Regions from separate parts of the Bacillus sp. EB V-12 genome, predicted to be linked through region 1. Evidence: riboswitches for the same ligand, from Rfam matches in the RefSeq annotation. Region 1 holds a riboswitch; each other region holds the start of a gene.
What was found. Region 1 has a riboswitch for S-adenosylmethionine ahead of ACZDYH_RS21940 (methionine ABC transporter ATP-binding protein). Riboswitches for the same ligand answer to the same signal wherever they lie in the genome.
Positions count from the first base shown of each region.

Region 2: linked by a shared signal. The riboswitch ahead of ACZDYH_RS10005 (Na+/H+ antiporter NhaC family protein) and the one ahead of ACZDYH_RS21940 (methionine ABC transporter ATP-binding protein) in region 1 are both predicted to bind S-adenosylmethionine.
Region 3: linked by a shared signal. The riboswitch ahead of ACZDYH_RS02120 (bifunctional homocysteine S-methyltransferase/methylenetetrahydrofolate reductase) and the one ahead of ACZDYH_RS21940 (methionine ABC transporter ATP-binding protein) in region 1 are both predicted to bind S-adenosylmethionine.

Region 1 is NZ_JBUXJL010000008.1:22,368-32,266, reverse strand. It holds gene gatA (Asp-tRNA(Asn)/Glu-tRNA(Gln) amidotransferase subunit GatA) at 1-446, opposite strand, end outside; gene gatC (Asp-tRNA(Asn)/Glu-tRNA(Gln) amidotransferase subunit GatC) at 462-752, opposite strand; gene ACZDYH_RS21975 (YiaA/YiaB family inner membrane protein) at 894-1,130, opposite strand; gene ACZDYH_RS21970 (MarR family winged helix-turn-helix transcriptional regulator) at 1,362-1,844, shown strand; gene ACZDYH_RS21965 (ArsA family ATPase) at 1,921-3,102, shown strand; gene ACZDYH_RS21960 (DUF3926 domain-containing protein) at 3,095-3,286, shown strand; gene ACZDYH_RS21955 (HXXEE domain-containing protein) at 3,349-3,816, shown strand; gene ACZDYH_RS21950 (MetQ/NlpA family ABC transporter substrate-binding protein) at 3,981-4,835, opposite strand; gene ACZDYH_RS21945 (methionine ABC transporter permease) at 4,857-5,522, opposite strand; gene ACZDYH_RS21940 (methionine ABC transporter ATP-binding protein) at 5,512-6,531, opposite strand; SAM riboswitch class I at 6,655-6,761, opposite strand; gene ACZDYH_RS21935 (cysteine hydrolase family protein) at 7,004-7,549, shown strand; gene pruA (L-glutamate gamma-semialdehyde dehydrogenase) at 7,820-9,367, opposite strand; gene ACZDYH_RS21925 (TSUP family transporter) at 9,522-9,899, opposite strand, start outside.
Region 2 is NZ_JBUXJL010000002.1:649,960-659,858, forward strand. It holds gene ACZDYH_RS09990 (murein hydrolase activator EnvC family protein) at 1-772, opposite strand, end outside; gene gltP (glutamate/aspartate:proton symporter GltP) at 1,268-2,542, shown strand; gene ACZDYH_RS10000 (ribonuclease FAU-1 family protein) at 2,611-3,129, shown strand; SAM riboswitch class I at 3,250-3,355, shown strand; gene ACZDYH_RS10005 (Na+/H+ antiporter NhaC family protein) at 3,450-4,766, shown strand; gene ACZDYH_RS10010 (lmo0954 family membrane protein) at 4,948-5,304, shown strand; gene ACZDYH_RS10015 (PspA/IM30 family protein) at 5,352-6,014, shown strand; gene liaF (cell wall-active antibiotics response protein LiaF) at 6,121-6,861, shown strand; gene ACZDYH_RS10025 (sensor histidine kinase) at 6,861-7,916, shown strand; gene ACZDYH_RS10030 (response regulator) at 7,913-8,545, shown strand; gene ACZDYH_RS10035 (DUF3922 domain-containing protein) at 8,719-9,057, shown strand; gene brnQ3 (branched-chain amino acid transport system II carrier protein BrnQ3) at 9,083-9,899, opposite strand, start outside.
Region 3 is NZ_JBUXJL010000001.1:401,252-411,150, forward strand. It holds gene ACZDYH_RS02090 (MBL fold metallo-hydrolase) at 1-367, shown strand, start outside; gene ACZDYH_RS02095 (class I SAM-dependent methyltransferase) at 377-1,489, shown strand; gene ACZDYH_RS02100 (ArsR/SmtB family transcription factor) at 1,632-1,922, opposite strand; gene ACZDYH_RS02105 (cysteine hydrolase family protein) at 2,356-2,868, opposite strand; gene metC (cystathionine beta-lyase) at 3,036-4,199, opposite strand; gene metI (cystathionine gamma-synthase/O-acetylhomoserine thiolyase) at 4,196-5,308, opposite strand; SAM riboswitch class I at 5,403-5,513, opposite strand; SAM riboswitch class I at 5,717-5,826, shown strand; gene ACZDYH_RS02120 (bifunctional homocysteine S-methyltransferase/methylenetetrahydrofolate reductase) at 5,897-7,729, shown strand; gene metH (methionine synthase) at 7,729-9,899, shown strand, end outside.

The DNA.
Region 1 (9,899 bases):
ACGTAATCTAAGTTCCATGGGTTTTTCGTAGCGTAGAATCCTGAGTTTTCATTTGAAGAACCCATTGCGAACTCGTCCATGTTTAATTTACCGATTGTAATTGTGTCAGCAGCTTTTAGCTTTTGCACAACTGTCGCATCATAAATTGGATCGAAGTTTGCTAATATTTTGCTTGCACAAGTTGTACGAAGACCGTTAGTTACAATGTTATCTTTTACACCAATTGGCATACCGAATAATAAACCATTATCTTCAGCGCCGATTTTTGCATCTAATTCTTTCGCTTTTGCGCGTGCATTTTCTTCATCTAATGTAAGAAAAGCTTTTACGTTATCTTCAACATCCGCAATACGTTTGTAAGATTCTTCTACTAAATCCGTAACGGAAATTTCTTTGTTGTTTAACTTCTTATGTAACTCTGATACTGAATGATCAAATAATGACATCGAAATTCCCCTCCTCTATTCTAATACTGCTGGAACACGGATTTGATTATCTTTGTGATCCGGTGCATTTTTTAATACTTCTTCAACTGGTAAACCTTTTTCTGGTACATCTTCACGCATAACATTTTTCATAGTTAATACATGAGTTGTTGGTTTTACATCTGTTGTATCTAATTCATTTAACTGTTCTGCAAATGTAACAATTGCATCTAGTTGTTTTTGAAATTTTTCTGCTTCTTGATCAGTAATTGCAAGACGTGCTAAATGTGCTACGTGCTTTACATTCTCAACGGAAATTCTTGACACGGCTAGGCCACCTCCATAATATATCGTTCAATCTACAATACTATTGATGATACCAAATTTTCAGTACTTCAAGCAAGTCAACACAGAGTACTTACGCCATTTTTACATAAAAAAAGAAAGGCAAATGCCTTTCTTTACAATTTACTCTTTATCTAACGGTTTATTTTTTGGAAATCTCTCGTTATCTTCTTCATTATCACGAATTGTTTTTTGTAATACAAAACAAGACATCGTTAAAAATAATGTTCCAATTAAATAGTATCCTTTTACACTAAGCGTTTCATCTAACGTATAAATCCCAATTAGCATACCTGAAAGCGCACAAACAAATGAAGTCCATGCTAAAAATGTGAACGCTTGCGTATTACGTCTTCTCATCGTTCTCCCCCTCGTTAGCTGTATACCCATTATAGATAAGTATATTTACCATGATGGATTTTTATGTAAATTCTAGTTTTATATTTATAAATCTATCATAAAAGAATACTATTTTAAAGAAAGTTTTCTGTCTAATCTGAAAAAATAATTAAAATCATTGACAATTTTTTCTATTCTACATAAAATAAAAATAAATATTACGAACCTCGAAATATACGGGAGTGGAATTAATTGTTGCAATATGAACATTTTTTAGACTTACTGCTAGATAACGCCAAGAAACTTTTCTATCCTGAAGAATGGGTAAGCCTAGATTTAACACTTTCTAAAACAGAAGTATTTTGTTTACTTTGGATGGAACGAAATACAGATATTACAATGACGAAAATTGCTGACCTTCTTGATATACCGATGAGTACAACGACGGGCGTTGTAAATCGCCTTGTAAAAAAGGGATATATTGAGCGCTACCGTGATGAAAACGACCGACGTATTGTATTAATTCGGTTAACAGAAAACGGCGTAATGCTCGTTCAAGAAGTAAAACAAAATGCAGCCCACTACTTTAGCTTAGTGACAGAAGCATTGTCAGAAGAAGAAAAAGCATTCTTACTACAAATCTTCCAAAAGATTATGAATCACATTGCTACGTCACAGCAAAAAACAGAAGAAAAAGTTTCTACACCTAAAATGAAAAACATTCCGATTGAATAAAACCCTATCTGGGTTTTTATTCAATCATTTACTTCGACACTCGTAATATTCGATATTCGAAACAAAGGAGATATGAATGATGAGAATTATTTTGTATACAGGTAAAGGCGGCGTAGGAAAAACTAGCATTTCAGCAGCAACAGCAATTCAAAGCGCAAAACAAGGATTAAAAACTTTAGTCATGAGTACAGATCCCGCTCATAGTTTAGGAGATTCATTTGGTATAAAGCTATCTTCTGAGCCATTAGAAATTCGTGAAAATTTGTGGGCACAAGAAATTAATACGATTTATGAGATGGAAAAAGGATGGGGAAAATTACAGAAATATATTACACTACTCTTCACTTCCAAAGCAGCCGATGATATTACAACAGAAGAATTAACGATGTTTCCTGGTATGGAAGATTTAATTAGCTTACTTCGCGTACTCGATTATTATAAACAAAACACATATGATGTTATCATTATTGATTGTGCTCCAACAGGAGAAACATTAGCAATGCTAAGCTTTCCAGACATGCTCGGCTGGTGGATGGAAAAATTGTTTCCTATTAAAAGAAAAGTTTTAAAAGTCGTTCGTCCTGTAGCTCAACCACTCCTTGGTGTCCCTCTTCCAACCGATGATATTATGGACGAATTAACAAATACACTTGAACAGCTCGGAGAAATGAGAGATATTTTATCAAACCGAGAAGTAACAAGTATCCGCATCGTTGTAAATCCTGAAAAAATGGTCATTAAAGAAGCTCAGCGTAGCTTTACTTATTTAAATTTATACGATTATAACGTAGATGCCATTATGATTAACCGCGTCATCCCTAACACTGTCACCGATCCTTATTTTCAGGCATGGAAAGATACACAGAAGAAATATAAAACATTAATTCAAGATAGTTTTCAACCCCTTCCTATTTACGAAGCTCCAATGTTTGAACAAGAAGTTGTTGGTTTGTCTATGTTAGAACGTGTAGGAGATTCTTTATTTAAAACTGATCATTCCCCTACAGAAGTGAAATTTAACGGGCGCACTCAATATGTAAAAAAGGATGGCGATGAGTATATTTTCGTTCTGTCCATTCCCTTCTCAAACAAAAGTGAACTTTCCTTAAATCAAAAAGGTGATGAACTTATTATTCGAGCGGGTTCTGTTAAACGGAACATCACGTTACCAAAAACATTAACACACCTTTCTATTCAAGGAGCAAAATTTGATGAAGATGTACTAAATATTCGGTTTGGAGGTGTAGTCCATGCATGAGGAATTACTACGAAGGGTAATTCGTACAAAAGTAAAAGTCGGGATGCATATATTAGAAGAGCTACCTAATCCAATCCAGCAATCCGCTAAGCAAATATTAAATATTTTACAAGAGGAACTAGCTGCTTATCTGAAAGAACGAGAGCATCATGAAGTTAATTTAAAAAATATCATAATTGAATAACCATCTCTGTATAGAGGGCCTTTTTTTGGGCTTTCTATACTTTATTGGAGTGATGTAAATTGATGAAAAAACATTCGACTACTATACTCTGGATCATTCCCTTATTATTTTTCATTCATAACCTTGAAGAAGCTTTCCAAATGCCACAATACCTTGCTAATCAATTTTCAATCCGTCTTATAACTAGCCAACAATTTTTCATTGCCATTTCCGTATTAACAATCTTTGTATTACTTATCGTCTTTCTATATCAACTTAACTTCTTGTCTTCTATATGCTGGATTATTTTTATACAAGGGGCCATCTTCTTCAACTCTGTTCAACATATTATTTTGTTTTTCATTTATCGCTCCTATAACCCCGGCGTCATATCAGCATTTTTCATTACTCTCTTTTCTATTTTCTTTTTTTTATCCAAAAAACACTTAATTCATCAAAAGCAATTCGTAATTACACTCCTTTTCAGCTTATTTTCTTATCCCATTATAATTTGGATTACCTTACTGTTCGCTAGCTATTTTCATTCATAAAAAAAGACCAGGAAAACTCCTGGTCCATTACTCTACTTAACAAACATTGGATTCTACGTTATACAAAATTGGAAGGTACAGAATTAGGGTTTGTTTGTTAAGTTTATATGTTGAACGAACTAACAGCGGAGGGGTTCCTTCTGTTAGTCCATTAAACCCAATAATTATTTTACGATTTTTTCAAGCTCCTCAAGTGAAAGATCTACTGAAATTGAACCATCATTTGTTTCTTTCTTAATTGCATCTGTTACTTCTTTTGAATGGTATAATTCAATTACTTTTTTCAGTGTTGGATCATCTTTATCTTTCGTACGAGCTGCGAAAATATTAATATAAGGCTTCGCATTTTCATTCTTTGGATCTTCTAAGAAAATAGGATCCTTCGCTGGATCTAATCCAGCTTGACCAGCAACACCGTTATTAATAACTGATGCCGCTACATCTTTTAACACACGAGGTGTTTGCTGTGCGATAACCGGTGTAATTTTTAATTTCTTCGGATTTTCAGCAATACCACTTGGATCTCCAAATAGACCAAAATCCTTTTTCAGCTTTAATAATCCAGCTGCATCAAGAAGTTTTAATGCACGTGCTTGGTTCGTTGGATCGTTTGGAATTGCAATTTCTGAACCATCTGGGATTTCATTTGATTTCTTATATTTTTCAGAGTATAAACCCATTGGTGCAATTTGTGTTGTACCAACAGCTGTAATATCTAACTTATGTTCCTTTTTAAATTGCTCTAAGAACGCAATATGCTGGAATGAGTTTAGTTCAATATCTCCATCAGCTAACGCTTTATTTGGCGTTGTGTAATCGGAGAACTCCACCAGTTTAATCTTAATCCCTTCTTTTTCAGCTTTTTTCTTCAAAATTTCCCAAGCGTCTCCATCCGTTCCAGTTACACCGACGCGAACTACTTTTTCTTTCGCTCCTGCACCCGTGTCTCCACTTGAGCAGCCGCTTAATGCTGAGACTCCTACAATCGCTGATAATGCAAATGCTAAAATTTTCTTCATTTTCTTTTCCTCTCTTCCTTTTTATGATCTGCGTAACAAGACTTTCGCAAAGTAATTCCCTAAATTTTGAGCTATCTGTACGAGAATAATAAGTAACACGACCGTTACGAACATAACTGATGTATCAAAACGTTGATAACCATATGTCATTGCTAAATCACCAAGACCGCCACCACCGACAAGCCCAGCAACTGCAGAAAATTCAATTAAACCAACTGTCATAAATGTGACACCTAAGATTAATGGTGCTAACGCTTCTGGTACAAGGATTTCAAAAACAATTCTAATTGGCGAGGCGCCCATTGCTTGCGCTGCTTCAATTACTCCTTTCGGAACGGAAACAAGGTTTGTTTCAACCATTCTAGCAATACCAATTGATGCGACTAAGGTCATCGGGAAAATTGCTGCTGCTGTTCCAATCGTCGTTCCGATAACACTTCTCGTTAGTGGACTTAACGCTACTAAAAAGATAATGAATGGTACCGGACGAATTGTATTAATTATGATGTTAAGAATAGAAAAGACCCATTTATTTTCTAAAAAGTTTCCTTTTCTCGTTACATATAAAAGTAAACCTAGCGGTATACCAAGAATTGTAGCAAATATAAGGGTTACAATTACCATTAAGAGGGTATCCCCCGTCGCATCTAGTATGCGCGGCCAAAATATACTCCAATCAACTCGCATGAGCTTCTACCTCCTTCAGCTGCACTTGCAGTCTTAGATGTTGTAATGCTTTTTGAATTTCCCTCTGCTCCCCTTGCAACTCTACAAGAAGATTTCCAAATAGCACATTTTGAAGTTCAATAATATTTCCGTACAGTACATTTACATCGACGTTATAGTTTTTTGCGATATATGATAGTACCGGCTGTCCTGTCTCCTCACCAGTAAATGTTAGACGATAAATTTGACCACCATTTTGAATTTTCGCTAGAACACTTTCCGGTAAATGATCATTAATGACAGAACGTACAAAGTTTTGAGTCGTCTTTGTTTTTGGTTGCGTGAAAACATCAAACAGTTTTCCTTCTTCAATAACTTTTCCCTTCTCCATTACAGCTACACGGTGACAAATTTCTTTCACAACATGCATTTCATGTGTAATAAGAAGAATTGTTAAATTGTATTCTCTATTTACTTTCTTTAATAAGTTTAGAATTTCTGTCGTTGTTTCTGGATCTAAGGCTGATGTTGCCTCATCACATATAAGAATATCTGGCGATGTCGCAAGTGCTCTAGCAATGCCCACACGTTGCTTTTGTCCACCTGATAGCTGCTCTGGGTAATAGTTTGCTTTATCTTCTAACCCTACAAACTTCAGCAGTTCATTTACTCTTTCTTTTATCTCATTCTTTGGTACTTTCGCTAACTTTAATGGATAAGCAATATTTCCAAATACTGTTCTTGAATTAAATAAATTAAAACTTTGAAAGATCATTCCGATTCTTTGTCTTAGTTTACGTAATTCTTTCGTCGATAATGATGTAATATCTTTATCATCTATTGAAATCGTTCCTGCCGTCGGTCTCTCTAACATATTTACTAGGCGTAATAACGTACTCTTTCCAGCGCCACTAAAACCGATAATGCCAAAAATTTCGCCTTTCTCAACTGATAATGTTACATCCTCTACCGCATGAACAGATTGCCCAGCTGATTCATACACTTTACTTACATTGTTAAAAGAAATCATTTTTTCCCCTCCTATATGCTGTAAAAACTTGAAGCAGAGCTTTCGAGGTAAAATAAAAAGTGCTCTCCTTCTTATCAACCATAAAGATAAGAAGGAGAGCACTTATATGTACTCATTCACATCTTCTCATCTTCCAAGCCTTTATATGGCTTGCTGGAGTTAGCACGGTATTAAAAAAACCCGTTGCTGAGGTATCGTAGGGCCAGTCCCTCCACCTCTCTGGATAAGAATGTATCGATTTAATTGTCGTTTAATTAATTCTCATTATAGAACTCAGAATAATAAGAGTCAATACATTTTTTAGAAAAATATTAATTATTCCTTTATTAAAATTTTCAGATGAAAATTCATGAGAAAATAGTAACTTTCAAGGTTATTTAAAATTCTTCTTCCTCATATTTTTAAACAGGAGAATCTTCTCTACGAATTGAATAAATTTATTTGAATATGAAACTCGGAGGAAGATAAATATATGAAAACAGCTCTTTTACTCATCGATATTCAAAACGATTATTTTCCAAATGGAAAGATGGAATTGCGTAATCCAGTAGAAGCAAGCGAATATGCTAATCAGTTATTACAACACTTTAGAACAAACAGCGAACCTATTTTTCATATCCAACACGTAGCTATAAAAGATGGCGCTACTTTTTTCCTACCTAATACAGAAGGTGTACATATTCACGAAAGCGTACGTCCACTTAGAGAAGAAACAGTTATAGTCAAACATTATCCAAATAGCTTCCGAGAAACTAATCTTCTAGAGCAATTAAAACGTTTAAATATTGAACATGTCGTTGTATGTGGGATGATGACTCATATGTGTATCGATGCTACAGTAAGGGCTGCATTCGATTTTGGCTTTCAATGTACCGTTATACATGATGCTTGTGCTACAAAAGACCTTTCTTTTAAGAACGCTACTATACCAGCTGTTTACATTCACAATACAATTTTAGCTAGTTTAAATGGTGTATATGCAAATGTAATAAGCACGCAAGAATTTTTAGCTACATAAAAAAACACTCCTTTCAGTGAGCAAAACCGAAAGGAGTGTTCCTTGTCGAACCATAGATTTTCTTTCAAATTGTATTATACAGGAAATTCTCAAAATGAATACTAAAAAATATGACTAATAAGTCAACTTTTCTCATCATTTTATTTCTGTTCGCATGTTTATCCCGCTATTAATAGGTTTTAGCTCATTCCCTTCGAACGATGGTAATATATAGGATTTCAATTTTAAAAGGAGCTCTTCACATTCTGTGAAGAGCTCCTCTACTATTTCTTATAAAGTTTCAGAAGTAGTTTTTGCTTGCATGTGAAGTGCTAAGTAATCAGGTCCACCAGCTTTAGAGTCTGTACCAGACATGTTAAAGCCACCAAATGGTTGGTAACCTACGATTGCACCAGTACATCCACGGTTGAAGTATAAGTTACCAACGTGGAAGTCTTCGCGTGCTTTTTCAATATGGTCACGGTTGTTAGTAATAACAGCACCTGTTAAACCGTATTCCGTATTATTTGCAATTGCAAGTGCATGATCGAAGTCTTTCGCTTTACAGAATGCTACTACTGGTCCGAAGATTTCTTCTTTCATTAAGCGAGCATCTTCTGCAACGTCAGCAACGATTGTTGGTTGGATGAACCAGCCTTTAGAATCGTCTCCTTCGCCACCTGCTAAGATTCTACCTTCTTCTTTACCAATTGCAACATAGCTCATTACTTTATCGAATGCAGCTTGGTCATTAACAGGACCCACGTTTGTACCTAATACTGCTGGGTTAGCAACTGTTAATTCTTTTGTTAATTCAACAGCACGATTTAATACATGATCATATACATCTTCATGGATTACTGCACGAGAACATGCAGAACATTTTTGTCCTGAGAATCCGAATGCTGATGCAACGATAGACTTAGCTGCTAATTCAAGATCTGCTTCTTTATCAACAACGATTGTATCTTTACCGCCCATTTCAGCGATAACGCGTTTTAACCAAATTTGTCCTGGGTTTACTTTCGCTGCACGCTCATAGATGCGGATACCTACATCACGAGATCCCGTGAAGCTTACGAAACGTGTACGAGGATGATCTACTAAGTAATCACCAACTTCAGAACCGTTACCTGGAACGAAGTTTACTACGCCAGCTGGTAAGCCAGCTTCTTCTAATACTTCCATAAATTTCGCTGCTACTACAGGAGTTGTACTAGCTGGTTTTAGTAATACTGTGTTACCAGAAACTAAAGCAGCTGTTGTCATACCTGCCATAATTGCGAATGGGAAGTTCCAAGGAGAAATGATAACACCTACTCCTAATGGAATGTAAGAGAAACGATTATATTCAATTGGACGGCTTTCTACTGGAATACCGTCTTTTAATTTTAACATTTGACGACCATAATATTCCATAAAATCGATTGCTTCTGCTGTATCAGCATCTGCCTCATTCCATGGCTTACCTGCTTCTTTTACAAGAATAGCAGAGAATTCATGTTTTCTGCGACGAACGATTGCTGCAGCACGGAATAAAATATCTGCACGCATTTCTGGCTTTGATTTTCTCCAAGTTTGGAATGTTTCATCCGCTACTTGCATTGCTTTTTCAGCTAACTCACGGCTTGCTTTTGAAACACGACCAACAAGTTCCTCTTTATTTGCAGGGTTTACAGAAACAATTTTGTCTTCTGTAGTGATTTTTTCTCCCCCAATAATTAATGGATAGTCTTGTCCAAGATAAGATTCTACTTTCTTTAAACCTTCTTCAAACGCTAATTTGTTAGCCTCCACTGAAAAATCTGTAAATGGCTCATGTTTGTATGCTACTACCATTTTTTTTAGCCTCCCCTTAGAAAAACGTTTACATTTTACAACATTATTCTACACGATAATTTAGATTTATTCAAATATTCCTAGACTTATATTTTAAAAATTAATAAATTTTTAAAATATAATAAAAAAAAGAGATTCATACATGCGTATGAATCTACAAAATATGAGTATATTCCAAAACATTTTTCCCGATCAATAATATAGTAACTAATAAAAATAAAGTCCTTACATATCCAACACCTTTTTGAACCGCAAACTTCGATCCAAAATAAGCACCTAAGATCATTGATAATCCCATGATAATACCGTATTCAAAATGAATTATATCTAAAAATAAAAAAGTAATTAAAGATACAATATTACTAACAAAGTTCAAAAGTTTTCCAGATGCTGCCGCTTGAATAAAATCCAAGCCAATTAATAAAAATGCAAAAATTAAAAACGACCCTGTCCCTGGCCCAAAAAATCCATCATAAAATCCTATCATTAAAATAGCAAAGAAAAATATTAATGTTTTTCTTTGCGTCATCTT
Region 2 (9,899 bases), on a different contig from region 1:
CTTCTTCCGCCCGTTTTTCTTCTTCAATTGCTTTTTGAACAGCTTGACGTTGATTTTCTAAAATGCCCTTGGATTCTTCTAATCCTTCAATCTCTGAATCTACTTTTGCTACTTTCGTATGTAGATCGTTAATAAGAGTTTGTTGCTGCTGTTGATTATTTTGTAATTCTTGTTGTTTTTGTTCTAGTTTTTGTTCAGAGTCTTTCAGTTGTTGTTCTTTTTTCTCAACAGCCTCTTTTTCTGTCGTTACAGCATTTTGATCAGATGTTTGTTTTTTTACAATATCTGTATCGTTGTTTAATATTAAACTTACGGAGTACATATTATCAACAAGATCAGCAATGTTTGTAGAGTTTGTTAATACTTCTGTAATGATATTTGTACGCGGTTTTTCTTGCATAGATTGTAATCGTTGTTTAATAACTTCCTGACGTGTATCTATGTTTGTTTGTAATTGTTCTATATGTTTCTTTTTGTCAGTAATTACTTGTTGTGTTTTGCTAATTTCTTTTTTTGTATCGTTTAATTCAGTCTCATTTTTATTAATGGAAGTAGTTAATTCATCGATTTTCTTCTGTAATTCTTGAATTTCTTTTTCTATTTGTTCTTTCTCGACTGATTTATTTTGTAAGTCACTTTGTTTGCCTTCTAATTCAGATTGAATGTTAGATAATTTATCTTGATTCGTTTCAGCGTATACGGGTGAAAGTAACGGGGAAGCAAAAATCGTTCCTGCTGCTAAAACGCTAAACGCTGCAAATTTCTTTTTCATTGTTGTCTGACTCCTTTCCCTATGAATGTTATATATCATAAGAAGAAGGGTGTCTATCGTTGTAATCATAATGTAAAGAAAATTTTATAAAATTGCTAAGTTTTGTCGGAATTTATCATTTTTCAACTGTAATTGTCATAGTGCTTACATTTTATTCATATGTGTAACAAAGGTAAATTTTGGGATTTATCTGTGGAATGAAGGAGGAAAGTAATCGTTTTTATGAGGTGAAATATTACTTGGAAAGCTAATAAAACACTAGTAAGGAATCGTTCTCATGTTAGGTTTTCTAACATTGGTCTGCTTTTTGTCAAGAAAATTATTTGTGTTCGGGCAAAGTTATTTTGTTGTCAGATTTAAATTTTTGATTTATGATTTTTAACAGGGACAAAATGTAGTGAATTGTCGAATAATATGTAATACTCTTAATTTCTTAGTTTTATAGAGATAGAATGAGAGATAGAGTGACACATCGAAGAGGGGGTTACAACAAATATGAAAAGAATAGGACTTGCATGGCAAATATTAATAGGACTTGCGCTTGGTATTGCGGTTGGTGCGATTTTCTTTGATAATCCAGCTGTTGTGAAGTACTTACAACCAATTGGTGATATTTTCATCCGATTAATTAAAATGATCGTTGTACCGATTGTTGTAGCAAGTATTGTTGTTGGGGTTGCTGGTGTTGGCGATGTTAAAAAACTAGGTCGACTAGGCGGAAAAACAATTCTTTACTTTGAAATTATTACAACAATTGCAATTATTGTTGGTCTATTAATAGCGAATATTTTCCAACCAGGAAAAGGCGTAAATATGGAGCAGTTAACAAAGACAGATATTTCGAAATATACACATACGACAGAGCAAGTACAAAGTCATTCATTTGCAGATACATTTGTAAATATTGTTCCAACGAACATTATGAAGTCGTTAGCTGACGGAGATATGCTTGCTATTATCTTCTTCTCTGTACTATTTGGTTTAGGTGTAGCAGCGATTGGTGAAAGAGGAAGACCAGTTCTTCAATTTTTCCAAGGTGTAGCTGATGCAATGTTTTACGTAACAAACCAAGTTATGAAATTTGCACCATTTGGTGTGTTTGCACTAATTGGTGTTACAGTTTCTACATTTGGTCTTGCTTCATTAATTCCGTTAGGGAAATTACTAATTGTCGTATATGGAGCAATGATTTTCTTCGTCGTAGTTGTCTTAGGACTTACAGCGAAAATATTTGGAATTAACATTTTCCAATTCTTTAAGATTTTAAAAGACGAGCTGATCTTAGCGTATTCTACAGCAAGCTCAGAAACAGTTTTACCAAAAATCATGGAGAAAATGGAGAAATTCGGTTGCCCGAAAGCAATTACATCTTTCGTTATTCCGACAGGTTATTCATTTAACTTAGATGGATCAACTTTATATCAAGCAATTGCGGCTATTTTCTTAGCGCAAATGTACGGTATTGATTTATCTATTACACAACAAATTACATTGTTGCTTGTATTAATGGTTACATCAAAAGGTATCGCAGGTGTACCGGGCGTATCATTCGTTGTATTATTAGCGACACTTGGTACAGTAGGTATTCCACCTGAAGGCTTAGCGTTCATTGCTGGTATTGACCGTATTTTAGATATGGCTCGTACAGCAGTTAACGTTGTAGGAAACTCTTTAGCAGCTGTAGTTATGTCTAAGTGGGAAGGTCAATATGACGCTGAAAAAGGACAAGCTTATTTAAAAGAGATTTCTGAAAAGGGTCAAGCGGCTTAATTATAATATGAACAAGCTCTCACATAATATGTGGGAGCTTTTCTGTATATAGAAGAGGAGCAGACATAATGAAACGAAAATATGGTGACGGTTCTTCGTGGAAGAGACTAATAGAAAAGAGTTATACGGTTAAGCAAGTGGAAGAGGGAATGCTCGGAATACTGGATATAAAAAAGGTGAGAGAGCCTAGTTGTAAAGAATATGATGGTAAAGAAATTTGTATTGCAAGTGATGGGTATACGTGGGTTCAATATTTCATTAATGGAAAGAACTTTGCGATTACCGCTATGTTAGATGATAGGCACAATTTAGTGCAATATTATATTGATGTGACGAAAGAATATGAAATAGACGATCGTGGTTTACCGTATTTTGATGATTTATATTTAGATGTAGTATTATTACCCAGCGGTAAGGTGTATATATTAGATGAAGAAGAGCTAGAGGATGCTTATAAAAGTGGCGATGTCACGAAGGAAGAGTATGAGTTAGCTTGGTACACTACGAAATGGATATTAGCAGCAATAAAAAATAGTGAATTTTATTGGATTTCAATATTGGAAGAAGAAATCGAAAAGTTAAAATGATTGTTGTATTCGAATTTTTGTATAATTACCAAAAAAATCTATACAAAAAATAATTGACTTTTGTTTTGTAAGCGAGTAAAGTTAGGGAAGAAATTATTATTAAAAAATAAATATGAAACCTTCTTATAAAGAGAGGCGGAGGGACTGGCCCTACGATGCCTCGGCAGCGGACTCGATTTCAGAGTGCTGTGCCAAATCCAGCAAGCATGTGCTTGAAAGATGAGAAGAGCGTTTCTTATAGATGTATAAGACCTCTTCTCATCGGAAGAGGTCTTTTGTTATTCATTAGAAAAAGGTTGAAACTAGGGAGAGATGGTACTTTGAAAGAAACGAGAGGAAATGGTTTAGCTTTATTACCACTTGGGATATTTTTGGCGCTATTTATTGGTTCTGGAATTATTACAGGTGATTTCTATAAATTGCCGATACTTGTAGCGATTTCAATTGCTGTAGGAGTCGCTTTAGTGATGAATCGTAAAGAAAGTTTTAATGTGAAAGTAGAGCGGTTCGCTAAAGGTGCAGGAAATCCGGATATCATGATTATGGTATTAATTTTTGTGCTTGCAGGTGCATTTTCTGAAACTGCTAAAGGAATGGGCGGAGTAGACTCAACTGTTAATTTAGCGTTAACTATTTTACCGCCAGGATTTATCGTAGCTGGAATCTTTGTTATTGGTGCATTTATTTCATTAGCGATGGGAACTTCAATGGGAACAATTGCAGCATTAGCGCCGATTGCTGTAGGTATTAGTGGTCAAACCGATATCTCAATTGCGCTTGCAATGGCTACTGTTGTTGGCGGAGCGATGTTTGGTGATAATTTATCATTTATTTCAGATACAACAATCGCAGCTGTTCGTTCACAAGGAACAGAAATGAAAGATAAGTTTAAAACGAACTTTTTAATTGTGTTACCAGCGGCTATTATTACAATTGTACTATTAGTAATAGTTACTTCAGGAAGTGACACGCAGATTAAAGCACATAGCTTTGATTGGATAAAGATTTTACCGTACGCAGGAGTACTTATTACAGCGCTACTTGGCTGGAATGTACTTATTGTATTAACTGGTGGAACTGTACTATCTGGTGTTATCGGCCTTATAGATGGAAGTTACACGTTAGAAAGTTTCTTTAAAAGTGTAACGACTGGAATGGGCGGTATGATGGAGTTAGTATTACTTGCTATATTAATTGGCGGTATGGTTGAATTAATCCAATATAATGGTGGTATTCAATATTTAATGAATGTATTAACACGTAATATTCGTTCGAAAAAAGGAGCGGAATTTGGTATTGCTGGTTTAGTGAGTATGACGAATATGTGTACAGCGAATAATACGATTTCAATTATCTTTACAGGCCCGCTTGCAAAAAATATTGCAGATCAATATGAAATAGACCCTCGTAAATCAGCGAGTGTATTAGATCTTTTCTCATGTTGTGTGCAAGGATTAATTCCGTACGGTGCCCAAATGTTAACGGCAGCAGGATTTGCAGCGTTATCTCCGGTTGAATTGTTGCCATATGCATTTTATCCAATCTTAGTTGGAGTATGTGGGATTGCTTCTATTTTAATTGGGTTTCCAAGGTTTTCGAAAGTAGCTGAGAAAAAAGAGTATCATAAAACAGCTTAATTTAATATGAATGTTAGTAATTAAAAAACGTGCAGAGGATAGACTCTGCACGTTTTTTTGCGTAAAGGGCTGAATATGACTCGGTCTTAAGTCTGAGTTAAAAACGGTTCTTAAGCTCGTTATGGAAAGATGAAAAAATAGTTAAGATAAGAGTATCAAATCGAAGGGAGGCAAGCACAAGATGAAACAATTTCTAGCGTTTATCGCAGCCGGTATTTTGGCTTTAATTGCTCTTGGTAGTCTTGCTGGTATTGTAGGATTTGCAATCGGAGCAGGAGTTGTATATTGGAGCTATAAATCATTTGTGCGAGCTAAATCATTTTTTGGAAAGTTAGCTTGGGGGATTGTTGGTTTAATCGGTTTATCCATTGCACTTTCTCATTCGCCAGCATTAATCGGTATCGCTGCTTTAGTGGTTTTATACTACGGATACCGTGAGTGGAAAAAAGAAAAAGATGTAGTTGTTGAATCTGCTCCAGAAAGTTCTAAACCATATAGCAACTTTGAAGATGAGTGGAACAAATTAATGAAAAACTAAAACAATAAATCAAATTATAATTAAAGTAGAAGAGAGGAAGATTTATAATGAAACAATCTTTATTCGGACGTGTACGCGATGCAATTTTAGCTGATTTTCATAACGTGTTAGATGAGAAGGAAAGAAAAAATCCAATTGCGATGTTAAACCAATATTTACGTGATAGTGAGCGTGAAATAACAAAAATTGAGAAGTTAATTGAGCGTCATAAAACATTAAAATCTAACTTTGCTCGTGAGCTTGAGCAAGCACGTTATTTCGTTAATAAAAGATCAAAGCAAGCTATCATTGCTCAAGAAGCAGGCGAATTGCAATTGCACGAACGTGCGTTAGAAGAGGTAGCTTATTATGAAGGTCAAGTAACTCGATTAGAAGAAATGTATGCAGGTGTTGTAGAGCAAATTGATGAGTTAGAGCGTCGTCTTTCTGAAATGAAAAATAAATTAAAAGAAATGCACGCAAAGCGTATGGAACTAATGGCACGTGAAAATATGGCACATGCAAATCGTCGTATGAATACTGCGATGCATAAAATGGATGAAAATAATCCGTTCTTACGATTTGAAGAAATTGAAGATCACATTCGTGACTTAGAAACTCGTATGAATGAAGAGCATGAGCGTGATACATTTGATATGAAAATTGCAAAACTTGAGCGTGAAATGAAAGAAAAGAATGATGTATCGTTAACGAAAGAGTTAACAAAATAATAGTAGTATATTATAAAACAGGCTTATGATATAGTGATAGGAGAAAAGGTGTTGGAAAGCAATGCCTTTTCTTCTATGTATATGTGACAAGAAGGGGGGAGCTGAAATGAAGAAACATTTTTCAAAGACACAATTAATGGGGATGCTCCTCATCATATTTGGATTCGGTCTTTTTCTTGATATGATACTTGGACATTTTGAACCAGGTGGTCTCATTTTTGCATTTATTATGCTTATGTTTGGAAGGCATTATCGTAAAAAGAATCGTTATGTACGGGGAAATGTATTTTTATTTGTTGGTGGTATCGTATTTTTATTTTTCTTATTTTCATCAGCAGCATTTGTTCTTGTCGTATTTGCTTGTTTAGCTTTAATTGGTTATCAATTGATTCAACAAGGGCATCAGCAAAAAGCAATGAAGGTTGAAATTAAAGAAAAAGGGATTATAGACGAAGAGAAGCAAATATATCGTACAGAAACATATTTGAAAAATATGTTTGTAGGCAATGTGCGAATGATGGATCATATTTATGAACTTGAGGATATTAATGTTCAATATGGTGCTTGTGATGTGGAAATAGATTTAACAACTGCTATGATTCCAGAAGGGGAAACGGTAATTGTTATTCGGGGTGTCGTTGGTAATATTCGTTTATATGTGCCGTATGATATTGAACTTTCTTTAAATCATTCTGTTATTGTCGGACGTGTGCTCTTGCCAGGTCATGAAGAGACAGGGTTTAACCGCAATGTTACATTTAGAACAGAGCAGTATAAAGAGGCTCCTCGACGTATTAAAATTATTTCTTCGCTTGTCGTAGGCGACACGGAAGTGAGGAAAGTATAATGAAGAAACAAAAAAATATTTCGTGGATGTATATTCGTTATTCTATGTTGTCCTCTGTTAGTATCGCACTCATTTGTACAATTGTATATGTATGGAAAAGCGAGCAACAAGTGTATGATTTATTATGGAAGGAATCCATCGCTTCTGTTCCAATTGGCTTGTTTATTATGACTACAAGTTTACTTATCGGGGGAATTGTAGGATATGCAATCGGTTATTATATAGAGCAGCGTATACAAGGATTAAATACTTTTCTATTTGAAGTAGAGCGAGGGAATTTTCCGAGCGATGTTTCGTTTACTGCAGATGATGAATTTCATGAAGTGGAACGAAAAGTAATCGTTCTGGCTCGTCGATTAGAGGAGCAAGCTGGACTCTTTCAAAAAGTAACGAATGAACGAGCTCATTGGAATGAAGAGATGAGACAAGAAGCGATTTCTCAAGAAAGGCATCGTTTAGCAAGGGAGTTGCATGATTCAGTAAGTCAGCAGCTTTTCGCAATGTCGATGATGATGTCAGCGATTAATGAACAAATAACTGAATTTCCAGATGTGACAAAAAAACAATTGCAACTTGTTGAAAATATGGTTGTAAATGCTCAATCAGAAATGAGAGCATTGCTCCTTCATTTACGTCCTGTACAATTGGAAGGTAAGAAACTGACAGAAGGTATAGAGGAATTATTAACGGAATTATCGCGAAAACAACATATGAAAATTGAATGGCTTATTGAGCCAATAGAATTAAAAAAAGGTGTAGAAGATCATTTATTCCGTATTGTGCAAGAAGCGCTATCAAACACGTTGCGACACGCGAAGGCAAAGAAAACAGAAGTGCGCCTTCGAAAAATTGATCAATATGCGATTTTAAAAATCATTGATGACGGCGTTGGGTTTGAAGTAGGGGTTAATAAGGCTGGTTCATATGGCCTAAGATCGATGCAAGAGCGTGTTCATGAAATTGGTGGGACACTTAAGGTACTTAGTTTCCCGGCCAAAGGTACACAAATAGAAGTAAAAGTACCGATTATGATTGAGAGAGGGGGAGAAGTATGATAAAAGTATTGCTTGTCGATGATCATGAAATGGTTCGTATGGGTGTATCGGCATATTTATCAACACAGCCAGATATTGAAGTAGTAGGGGAAGCTGAGAATGGAAGAAAAGGATCAGAATTAGCATTGCAATTAAGGCCGGATATTATTTTAATGGACCTTGTTATGGATGAGATGGATGGTGTCGAAGCAACACGTGCTATTATTCAAGAATGGCCAGAAGCAAAAATTGTAGTTGTAACAAGCTTTTTAGATGACGAAAAATTGTATCCTGTTATTGAGGCTGGGGCGACCAGTTACTTATTAAAAACATCAAGAGCAAGTGATATTGCTGATGCTGTACGAGCTACTTATGATGGAGAAACAGTATTAGAGCCGAAAGTTACCGGGAAAATGATGTCCCGTATGCGTCAAAAGAAAGAGCAACCTTTGCATGATGATTTAACGGAAAGAGAGTTTGAGATTTTGTTATTAATTGCAGAGGGAAAAAGTAATCAAGAGATTGCGGACGAGTTATTTATTGCACTGAAAACGGTAAAGACACATGTGAGTAATATATTAAATAAATTGAATGTAAGTGACCGTACTCAGGCGGTTATTTATGCATTTAGGCATCAATTAACGAAGTGATAAAGTGAAACTTTAATCAGTGGGGAGGTTGTTCCTCTCCCACTGATTATCAGCCCTCACCAATCGGACTTTTACGGGCAGTTAATGCGGGATAAAGTAAAACTTTAATTGGCGGGGAATTCCTCGCTGATTATTGGCTCGATGCAATATAGATTTGGCGTTAAAACAATTGAATGTTTTTATTGACGACAAATAATGTAAGCGTTATCATTGAGGTGTTAACAGTACATATAAAGGGGAGAATGTATATGTTAGTTCAAACTATATTCGGAATGGATAAGTCTAAAAAATTAGGGGATTATGTGAACGCATTACAAGCGCTTTGTGAACAATATAATGTTGAAACAGATAAAATTGCGATTATTGAGGCAACAGAGGAATACTATTTATTTTTAGTAAAGCAAGAAGAGCGCTATGATGTTGTCAAGGTAGAAACAGTTGATACGAATATTGAATATTATACGAAGGCTTATAAAATAAGCAGTTTTAATCATGCTGCGTATCAAATGTAAAAAAAACTCCCTTTTGGGAGTTTTTTTAGGAGGCTTTTACTTCGTGAGATTCGGTTACTAATGGAACTTTTTTCGTACCGCTTAACTTAGCCATTGCAAGACCAATAAGAGCTCCTACTAATGCTGGTATTAGCCAGCCGATTCCTTCATTATATAAAGGGATAAATTCAAAATATGGTGTGATAAATGAAACTGAAATACCACCTTGTTTTAATCCATCAAATACGCTCACTACAGCTGCTCCAATTAAAGCACCTACATAAACAGAGCGATATCCACCGAAGTATTTATGAAGTAATGATAGTAGTACGAGTACAATCGCAATTGGATACACAACAAGTAGAATTGGAACAGAGATTGCGATAATTTTCGTTAAACCTAAGTTGGCAACTAGTAATCCTAATGCGCAAATGATACTCGCGAACGTTTTGTATGAAAATGTAGTCAATAATGTTGAAAAATATTGGCTGCACGCAGATACGAGTCCAACGCATGTCGTTAAACAAGCGAGTGTAACGATAAGAGATAATAGGAGCAAACCGTATGGACCGAATAATTGTTGTACGATAACAGTAAGTAGCTGTCCGCCATTTTTTGCATATCCGAGCGAGACGCTAGTTGCCCCAAGCCAGCCGAGTGCACCGTATACAAGTACGAGCCCTGTAGCGGCAATAAGCCCTGCTTTTGCTGTGGCGATGGCAATGGACTTACGATCATTCACACCTTTAGAGCGAATTGCATTTACAACGATAATTCCGAATGCAAGTGCTGAAATAGTGTCCATTGTTAAGTAGCCTTCCATAAAGCCTTTGAAGATTGGAGAAGTTTGATACTCTTGCATT
Region 3 (9,899 bases), on a different contig from region 1:
AACTGTAAACGGCTCTCAAATTTTTATGATGAACCGCAGTATTACAGCAAAACCAGCGGATCATATTATTGATGCAGAAGGTACATTAACAATTGGATCATTTAATTTTGAAATTTTTGAGACACCAGGACATTCTCCAGGAAGTATTTCTTATTATACTAAAGAAGCGAATGCTGTATTTTCAGGAGATGTATTGTTCCAAATGAGCATTGGAAGAACAGATTTGCCTGGTGGAAGTTTTGCTGAATTAATTGGAAGTATTGAAGAGAAATTATTTGTATTACCAGATGAAACAGCGGTGTTATGTGGACATGGTCCAGAAACAAGCATTGGCTTTGAAAAAGAAAATAATCCGTTTTTACAATAAGGAGTCATTATGGGAATGGAGCTCATTTTAAGAGAATGGATGGGGAAAGAAAAGGATTATTCAATTTCATATAGTACGTATATGAACCTTGTATTGTATACGGAGGGGCATGGATATTATATGAAAGAACGTGAAAAGATTGGAAGACAAGGGGATTTTTTTACAAGTAGCAATGTATCCTCTGTTTTTGCAAAAACTTTTGCTAAACTTTTTATTCGTCTTGTTGAAAATGGTGAAGTTGCTTCGAATATTTGTGAGGTTGGTGGGGGAACAGGGAAGTTTGCCTATGATGTTTTACAAGAATGGAAGCAATTATCTCCAAACACCTTTATTAATTTAAACTATTCAATGATTGAAGTGAGCCCTTTTCATAGGAAATTACAGCAGGAGCAACTTGGCTCATTTTCTAATGTATCGTACTATACCTCCTATAGTGAAATGGGAGATTCTTTCGAGGGAATTCTTTTTTCGAATGAGTTGTTTGATGCATTTCCTGTTGAAGTAATTGAGAAAAGAAATGGTATATTGTATGAAGTACGTATTACATATACAGAGGAAGGAAACCTTTCAGAAGTATGTAGGCCGTTAAATAAAAGAATTGGTCGCTATTTATTGAAATATAATATTCATATTGCTGAAGGGCAACGTTTTGAAGTACCAATTGTTATGGAGGAGTATATAAAAGAAATTTCGAAATGGTTTCAAAAAGGTATATGTATTACAGTTGATTACGGATACACAAAAGAAGAATGGATGCATCCAGCACACCGCGAAGGAAGTTTGCGAGGATATTATCAGCATAAGCTAATGCGTAACCCACTAGCGCATCCAGGTGAAATGGATCTTACTACTCATGTTCATTGGGACGAGCTAAAGGAGATGTTTAGTATGCAAGGAATGAGTGCAGTATGGCATAAGAAACAATCTGAGTTCTTGTTAGCTGCAGGAATATTAGAACAGCTTACGAGCCATCAAGATACGAATCCTTTTTCTGAAACGCAAAAACAAAATCGAGCAGTTCGTTCTATGATTTTAAATGGAGGAGTAGGGAGTTCGTTTGATGTTGTTATACATACAAAAGATATGCAACATTTACATTTGGATCAGTATGTAACAATATAAAAAACAAGACACAGTATATACTGTGTCTTGTTTTTTAATACGACTTATGTAGTATTATATATTTCCTCTCATGATATATATTTATATTAAAGATATGAGATAAAAAATATAGAATACGTTCTTTTTCTGCGATTATTAGTCCCTAACCTAATAATACACGAACGAGTTGAATGATTGTTTCATTCTCTACTTTGTAATAAATTTCCAATCCTTTTCTTTCACTAGAAACGATTTTAGCGCTTTTTAATTTTGCTAAATGCTGTGAAATTGTAGATTGTGGCATGTTTAAGCCAGTATACATTGTAGAAACGTTGCTTGGACCGCGCTCGATTAATCCTTTTACGATACATAAACGAACAGGATGAGCTAGCACTTTTAATAATTCTGCATTACTTTCATATAGTTCTAATTCTTTTTGAAAGGTTTCTAACATGTTCTTTTCCACCTCCGTGTGAGCTATTATACCATACTATACATACCAAAAATTTAAAGAAAAGAAAATAGTTGTTGCAGAAAAAAAGTCCTAAAGTAAAGAAATTGTAAGAAAAGAGACCCGGATGTAAATAAAATAGGTAAATTAGCATGTTTTTGTAAAATGACATTTTTGGGTGAAAATTTCGATGCGTTTTAAAAATTGAAAGATATAGATATATTTGTAACACAATTTTATCATGATTTTCTTATTCTTTCAAATGAATATACGAAATTTTTAAAATAATATGACAAAGGAATTATAATGATATATATAGAATATAAAACAGGTTAAAAGAAAAGAAGCTGAATGTCATTCGCTTCTTTATGGTGATAATGAAATATTTGATTAGGGCTGATAAATCTTAGGATGATCAAGTCATTAGTCATTTATTCTAAAATTCATCTTTTAGCAACGTTAAAAATCTGTGATTCCATATGTTCTCATAAAAATCAATTGTCTCTTTTGCGGACATAAAAGGATTATTCAACGTAGAGGTTGTTTTCTGTCCCATAAAGTTTTCGTATCCTAGTCCGTGGGCAAACTTAATCGTTGCATCCATACAGTACTCTGTTTGGGCGCCACAAAATTCAATGCGATTTACAGATAATTGATCTAAAATTTCTTTTAAGTTTGTTTTATAAAATGAATTTGCATGTGTTTTTCTTACAAAAAAATCTTGTTCTTGAACATCTAGATCGGTATGAATAGCCCAAAGTTCTTTCTCGGGTACTAAATCATCATCACAATGTTGAACAAAAAGGATTGGTTTATTTAATTTTCTATATGAAGAAATTCTTTTATTTACTTTTGTTAGTAAGTTCTGTAAATCAAATAAATGCTCCTCGCTATAACATACGCCATTTTGTAAATCGATAACGATTAAAATATCTGCACAAGTATCCATTATTTTCACCCCTTTTTATTTCTTAATATATCAATTAATCCATTATTTAGAAATAGATGATATACTTTTATTTTTTATGGACTATAAGAAAAGAAGAAATTCAAATGAATATAACTAAACCGCATAAAAAGAAGATATGAAAACCTAATCTCATATCTTCTTTTTCTCTATGCATTTACAGGTTCTTCTACATAAGAAAGGGCATTTTCAAAATCGGATATTAAATCGTTAACATTTTCAAGACCGACTGATAACCGAAGTAATGAATTAGAGATTCCTCTTTTATCACGAGCTTCTTGCGACAGTGCTGCATGTGACATTTTTGCTGGATAAGAAAGAATTGACTCTACAGCTCCTAAACTAACTGCAAAAACAGGTAATTTTACTTTTGATAAAAATTTGCGGAGTGCATCTTCTGACTGCAAAGTAAACGATAAGACCGCTCCAGCTGATGTTGCTTGAGATTGTTGAATATCAAATCCGAGATGAGTTTGTAATCCCGGATAATAGACATTTTTTACTTTAGAGTGCTTTTGTAAATAATGTGCGATTTTATTGGCATTTTTAGCTGAATGTTCGAGGCGTACATGCAATGTTTTTAGACCGCGAAGTACGAGAGAACAATCTTGAGGTCCTAAAATAGCACCGAATGCATTTTGTAAAAATCCAAGCTTTTGAGCGAGTTCTGAATCTTTTACTACTGCTAATCCGGCAGTAACATCACTATGACCAGCAATAAATTTTGTAGCACTATGAAGAACGACATCAGCTCCAAGTTCAAGTGGTTTTTGGAATAGTGGTGTCAAAAATGTATTATCAACAAAAGTAAGAGCGCCAATAGATTTTGCGAGTTTAGAAACCTCGCGAATATCTGTCACTTTTAAAAGTGGGTTAGAAGGTGTTTCTACATAAAAGAGCTTTGTATCTGGTTTAATGTTTTGTTTTATTTCTTCTAAATTGGTCATATCAACAAATGTATGTGAAACACCGTAACGGGAGAGTACCTCAGTTATCACTCGGTAAGTGCCTCCGTACACATCTTCTGAAATGAGTACGTGATCACCTTGTGAAAGAAGGAGGAATGCAGTGGAAATCGCTGCAATGCCTGATGCAAAGGCGAATCCTTTTGTTCCGCCTTCTAATAAAGCAATGATATCTTCAAGAGCTTCACGAGTTGGATTTCCTGACCTGCTATAGTCATATTTTCCGAACGTATCTACATCAAACTGGTGAAAAGTTGATGTATTATAAATAGGAACGTTCACAGCGCCTGTTTGCGAGTCGTGTTTATATTGGTTGTGTAGTAAGAGTGTATCTATAGAATAGCTCATATTCTTACACCTTCTTTTACGAGTTTAATGGCTTGCTTTAAGTCTTGAATTAAATCGTTACTATTTTCAATGCCAACTGAGAATCGAAGAAGACGATTGCATACGCCGTTTGCTGTTCTAATTTCTTCAGGAATATCAGCATGTGTTTGCGTTGCTGGATAAGTCATTAAACTTTCTACACCACCAAGACTTTCGGCAAATGTAATTAAGGATAAAGATTGTAAGAATGGATTAATCCAAGCTTCATCTTTAAGGCGGAATGAGATCATGCCACCTCTTCCTGGATAAAATACATCTGTCACCCCGTCCTCATCATTTAAATACGCAACAACTGCTTTCGCATTTTCTTCATGTTGCCTCATGCGAAGCGCTAACGTTTTCATACCGCGAATTAATAACCATGAGTCAAATGGGCTTAAAACTGCACCTGATGCATTATGATAATGAGCGATTTCCTCGCAAAGTTCCTTTCCTTTTGCAACGACAAGCCCGCTTAGTACATCGTTATGTCCCCCTAAATATTTCGTTGCGCTATGAAGTACAATGTCAGCACCTTCTGTTAATGGTTGCTGTATATAAGGTGTGTAGAAAGTGTTGTCTACAATAAGAAGTAGTCCGTTCCTTTTCGCTACAGTTGCGACAGCAGCAATATCAGTAACTTGCATTAATGGATTAGTTGGAGTTTCTATGAAAATAGCCTTCGTTTCAGTTGTGATAGCTTGCTCAATTTGTTTAATAGACTGTGTATTTACGTATCTACATCGAACATTCCACTTTTTTTCATGCTCAGAAAATAATCGATACGTTCCCCCGTATAAATCTTCAGATACAATAAGTTCGTCTCCAGAGCGGAATAGAGAAAGGACGAGGAGAACAGCCGCCATCCCTGAACTACAGGCATAACCTTGTTCGCCATATTCTAAGTCTGCAATCGCCTGTTCTAAAAGACCGCGAGTTGGATTGCCAGTTCGTGAATAGTCAAAGCCAGTAGATTTACCAATTCCTTCGTGACGATAAGCGGTTGAGAAATAAACTGGTGGATTAACCGTTCCAGTTGTAGTTTCACTGCGATTTCCGATTTGTGCTAGTTTTGTTTCGATTGTTGACATGTGAAAATTCCTCCTTTTTAAATTGAAACATTAAGTGAATATAAAATAAAAAAAGCCTTCTAAGAAGAAGGCTTTCGGTTTGAATAGAGTCTTCTTCTCATCTGTCAAATCTTTCACAATTTGCTGGAATTAGCACCTTATTAACAAAATGTTAATGGTTGCTGAGGCGTCACAGGGCCAGTCCCTCTACCTCTCTAGATAAGAATGTTCGTATGAAATTTTTATTATGTTTTTAACTTTACAATAAAATATAACTGAATTGCAACTTTATTTTAAATAATTTTTATTTTTCCGCAAGTGTCATTGACTTTTACTTTTGTGCATGCTAAATTTATTAAAAAATTAACAAACATTGTTAAAAGGGGAACGCATTTCCTTTTAGCTACATAAATAAAATAATAAAGACAACTCTTATTGAGAGCGGTGGAGGGAAAGGCCCTGTGAAACCCGGCAACCTTCAAACGAAATGTTTGAAACGGTGCTAATACCTGCAAAACGAATGTTTTGCATAATAAGAGGAGGAACGATTATGTCCCCCTCTTCAAAGTGAAGAGGGGGTTTTTATATTGATAGAAATGAGGGAGAGTCGTGAAATTACTAGATTTATTATCAAAAGGAATTGTAATAGGTGATGGTGCGGTTGGGACGTTATTGCATTCACATGGTTTGCAAAGTAGCTTTGAAGAATTGAATGTATCTGATCCAGACTTAATTATATCGATTCATAAACAATATGTAGCTGCTGGAGCAGATGTAATTCAAACGAATACGTATGGAGCAAATGAGGCGAAATTACGTATGTATGGTTTAGAAAATCAAGTTACAGAAATTAATAGAGCGGCAGTAAAACTGGCGAAAGCATCTGTGACAGATAAAAATGCAATTTTAGGAACAATTGGTGGTATGAAACATATCGGAGCTGTTACAACGACTGATATGGAAAGAGAGTTTATGTTACTTGAACAGGCAGGGGCTTTACTAGAAGAACAGGTTGATGGATTACTATTAGAAACTTTTTACGATGAATTTGAATTACTTCATGCCGTTAAAGTATTGCGTAAGCAAACGAATATTCCAATTGTTGCGCAATTAGCGTTACATGAAGCAGGTACGACTCAAAATGGAAATGATGTCAATGAAATATTAAAGCAACTTATAGATTACGGTGCAAATGTTGTTGGATTGAATTGTCAACTAGGGCCGCTTCATATGACGGAAGCTTTCAAAATGATATCGATTCCTCAAAATGGCTATTTATCAGCATACCCAAATGCAGGCCTCCCGAATTATGTGGATGGACGTTACGTATATGAGGGAAGCCCAGCTTATTTTGAAGCGATGACACCGAGATTTATTGAGCAAGGTATTCGTTTATTGGGTGGTTGTTGTGGTACGACTCCAGAACATATTCAAAGTATGAAGCGCGCTGTTGCGAATATTACCCCTGTAATAGAAAAAGACACGATTCAAAGGCCGAAAGTCGTTCATACGCATGAGAAACGTTCGAAGGCTCACGTCACTCTAGCAGAGAAAGCGAAAAAACAAACGACAGTTGTAGTGGAATTAGATCCACCGAAAACGTTAGATACACAGCGTTTTTTTGAAGGAGCAAGAGCGTTAAAAAGAGCGGGAGCAGATGCTATTACTCTAGCAGATAATTCATTAGCATCGCCTCGTGTTTCTAATATGGCGATGGGTGCGTTATTAACGAAGCATGATATCCCAGTATTGACGCATTTAACGTGTAGAGATCATAACGTCATTGGACTACAATCTCATTTGTTAGGTTTATCGGCGTTAGGGATGGAAGAAGTGTTAGCTTTAACTGGTGATCCAGCGCGCGTTGGTGATTTTCCCGGTGCCACTTCTGTATATGATTTATCCTCTATTGAGCTTATTAAAATGATTAAAGAAATGAACGATGGACGTTCAATTTTAGGGAAATCAATTGGACCGGCGACAAGGTTTTCTGTAGGCGGCGCATTTAATCCTCACGTGAGGCACTTAAAAGCAGCGGTTAAGCGAATGGAACGAAAAATAGATGCTGGAGCGGAGTATTTTTTAACTCAGCCAATTTACGATATCAAGTTAATTGAAGAAGTGTATGAAGCGACAAAGCATTTGGAACAACCTATTTTTATTGGAATTATGCCGTTAGTAAGTAAGCGGAATGCAGATTTTCTTCATTTTGAGGTGCCGGGTATTACTCTTCCTGAAGAAATAAGAGAGAGAATGGATGGACATGAAACGAAAGAGGCAGCAATTGAGGAAGGGATCCGCATTTCACAAGAATTGGTCGACGCAGCGATGAAATATTTTAATGGTATTTATCTTATTACACCATTTTTAAAGTATGAAATTACAGAACATCTTGTTAAATATGTAAGAGAAAAGCAAGAAGTGAAAGAAGGTATTAATTGATGAAGTGTATAGAAGAAAAATTAAAAAATAGCATTTTAATATTAGATGGTGCAATGGGGACAATGATTCAGCAAGAGGATTTAACTGCTGAAGATTTCGGAGGAGAAGAGTACGAGGGCTGTAATGAATATTTAGTGGAAACAAGACCAGACGTTATTTTAAAGATTCATAAAGCTTATATTGAAGCTGGAGCGGATATTATTGAAACAAATACATTTGGGGCAACGAATATTGTACTAAGTGATTATGATCTGTCTCATTTAGATGAAGAACTAAATGAAAAGGCAGCACTTTTGGCGAAGCAAGCTGTTAAAGAAAGCGGGAAGGAAGTATATGTTGCGGGAGCGATGGGACCAACAACGAAAGCAATTAGTGTTACAGGTGGTGTGACTTTTGAAGAATTGATTGAGGCTTATACAAGGCAGGCACGAGGATTATTAAAAGGAGCAGTTGATGTATTACTCGTTGAGACGAGTCAAGATATGCGTAACGTGAAAGCAGCTTATATTGGAATTCAAGCCGCTTTTGAAGAACTGAAAAAAACGGTTCCTATTATGATTTCAGGAACGATTGAGCCAATGGGAACGACTCTGGCTGGGCAAACAATTGAAGCTTTTTATTTATCAGTAGAACATATGAAACCATTATCTGTTGGGTTAAACTGTGCGACTGGTCCGGAGTTTATGAGGGACCATATTCGTTCACTATCTGATTTATCGGAGTGTTACATTTCTTGTTATCCAAATGCAGGTCTTCCTGATGAAGATGGACATTACCATGAATCTCCATCTTCTCTTGCTGAAAAGGTGAAGCGATTTGCTGAAGAAGGATGGGTTAATATTATTGGTGGTTGTTGTGGCACGACACCAGAACATATAAAAGCAATGAAATCCGCGCTAGCATCTCTTAGGCCTCGTGACCATCATGAGAGAGAAGGACATGGAATTAGTGGATTAGAAGCACTGCAATATGATGAGTCTATGAGACCGTTATTTGTAGGTGAAAGAACGAATGTTATTGGGTCACGTAAATTTAAACGCTTAGTAGCAGAAGGGAAATTTGAAGAGGCTGCTGAAGTGGCAAGAGCGCAAGTGAAGAAAAATGCTCATATTATTGACATTTGTATGGCAGATCCTGATCGCGATGAAATAGAAGATATGGAAAACTTCTTAGCAGAAGTTACGAAAGTTTTAAAAGTACCGATTATGATTGATTCAACAGATGAAAATGTGATGGAGCGAGCTCTTACTTATATTCAAGGAAAAGCTGTTATTAATTCAATTAATTTAGAAGATGGAGAAGAACGATTTAAAAAAGTGACACCGCTTCTTCAGAAGTATGGTGCCGCTATAGTTGTAGGAACAATTGATGAAGACGGTATGGCGGTTAGTGCGGAACGAAAGATAGAAATTGCGAAAAGAAGCTATGAATTACTTACAAAGAAGTATGGGATACGCCCGTCAGATATTATTTTTGATGCACTTGTGTTTCCAGTAGGGACAGGTGATGAAGAATATATTGGCTCAGCGGCAGCGACTATAGAAGGAATTCGCCTTATTAAAGAAGCGTTACCAGAGTGTTTAACGATTTTAGGTGTAAGTAACATATCATTTGGTTTACCACCGGCTGGACGTGAAGTATTAAATTCAGTTTTTTTATACCATGCTACGAAAGCAGGATTAGATTACGCGATTGTGAATACGGAAAAATTAGAACGCTATGCGTCGATTCCAGAGGAAGAAAAACGCCTTGCAGATGCATTACTGTTTGAAACGACGAAAGAGACGTTAGAAGAATTTACAAAATTTTACCGAGTTGCTAAAAAGAAAGATGTCGTTGTGCAAGAAACGTTAACGCTTGATGAAAGACTAGCAAATTATATTGTAGAAGGTACGAAACAAGGATTACACGAGGATTTAAGTCTTGCACTTGAAGAAGGAAGAAAACCTCTTGATATTATTAACGGTCCGCTTATGACAGGGATGGACGAGGTAGGACGACTATTTAATAATAATGAACTTATTGTTGCTGAAGTATTGCAAAGTGCCGAAAGTATGAAAGCCGCTGTAAGCTATTTAGAGCCACATATGGAATCTAGTGATAGTGCGAAAAAAGGGAAAGTATTGTTAGCAACTGTAAAAGGTGACGTGCATGATATTGGGAAAAATCT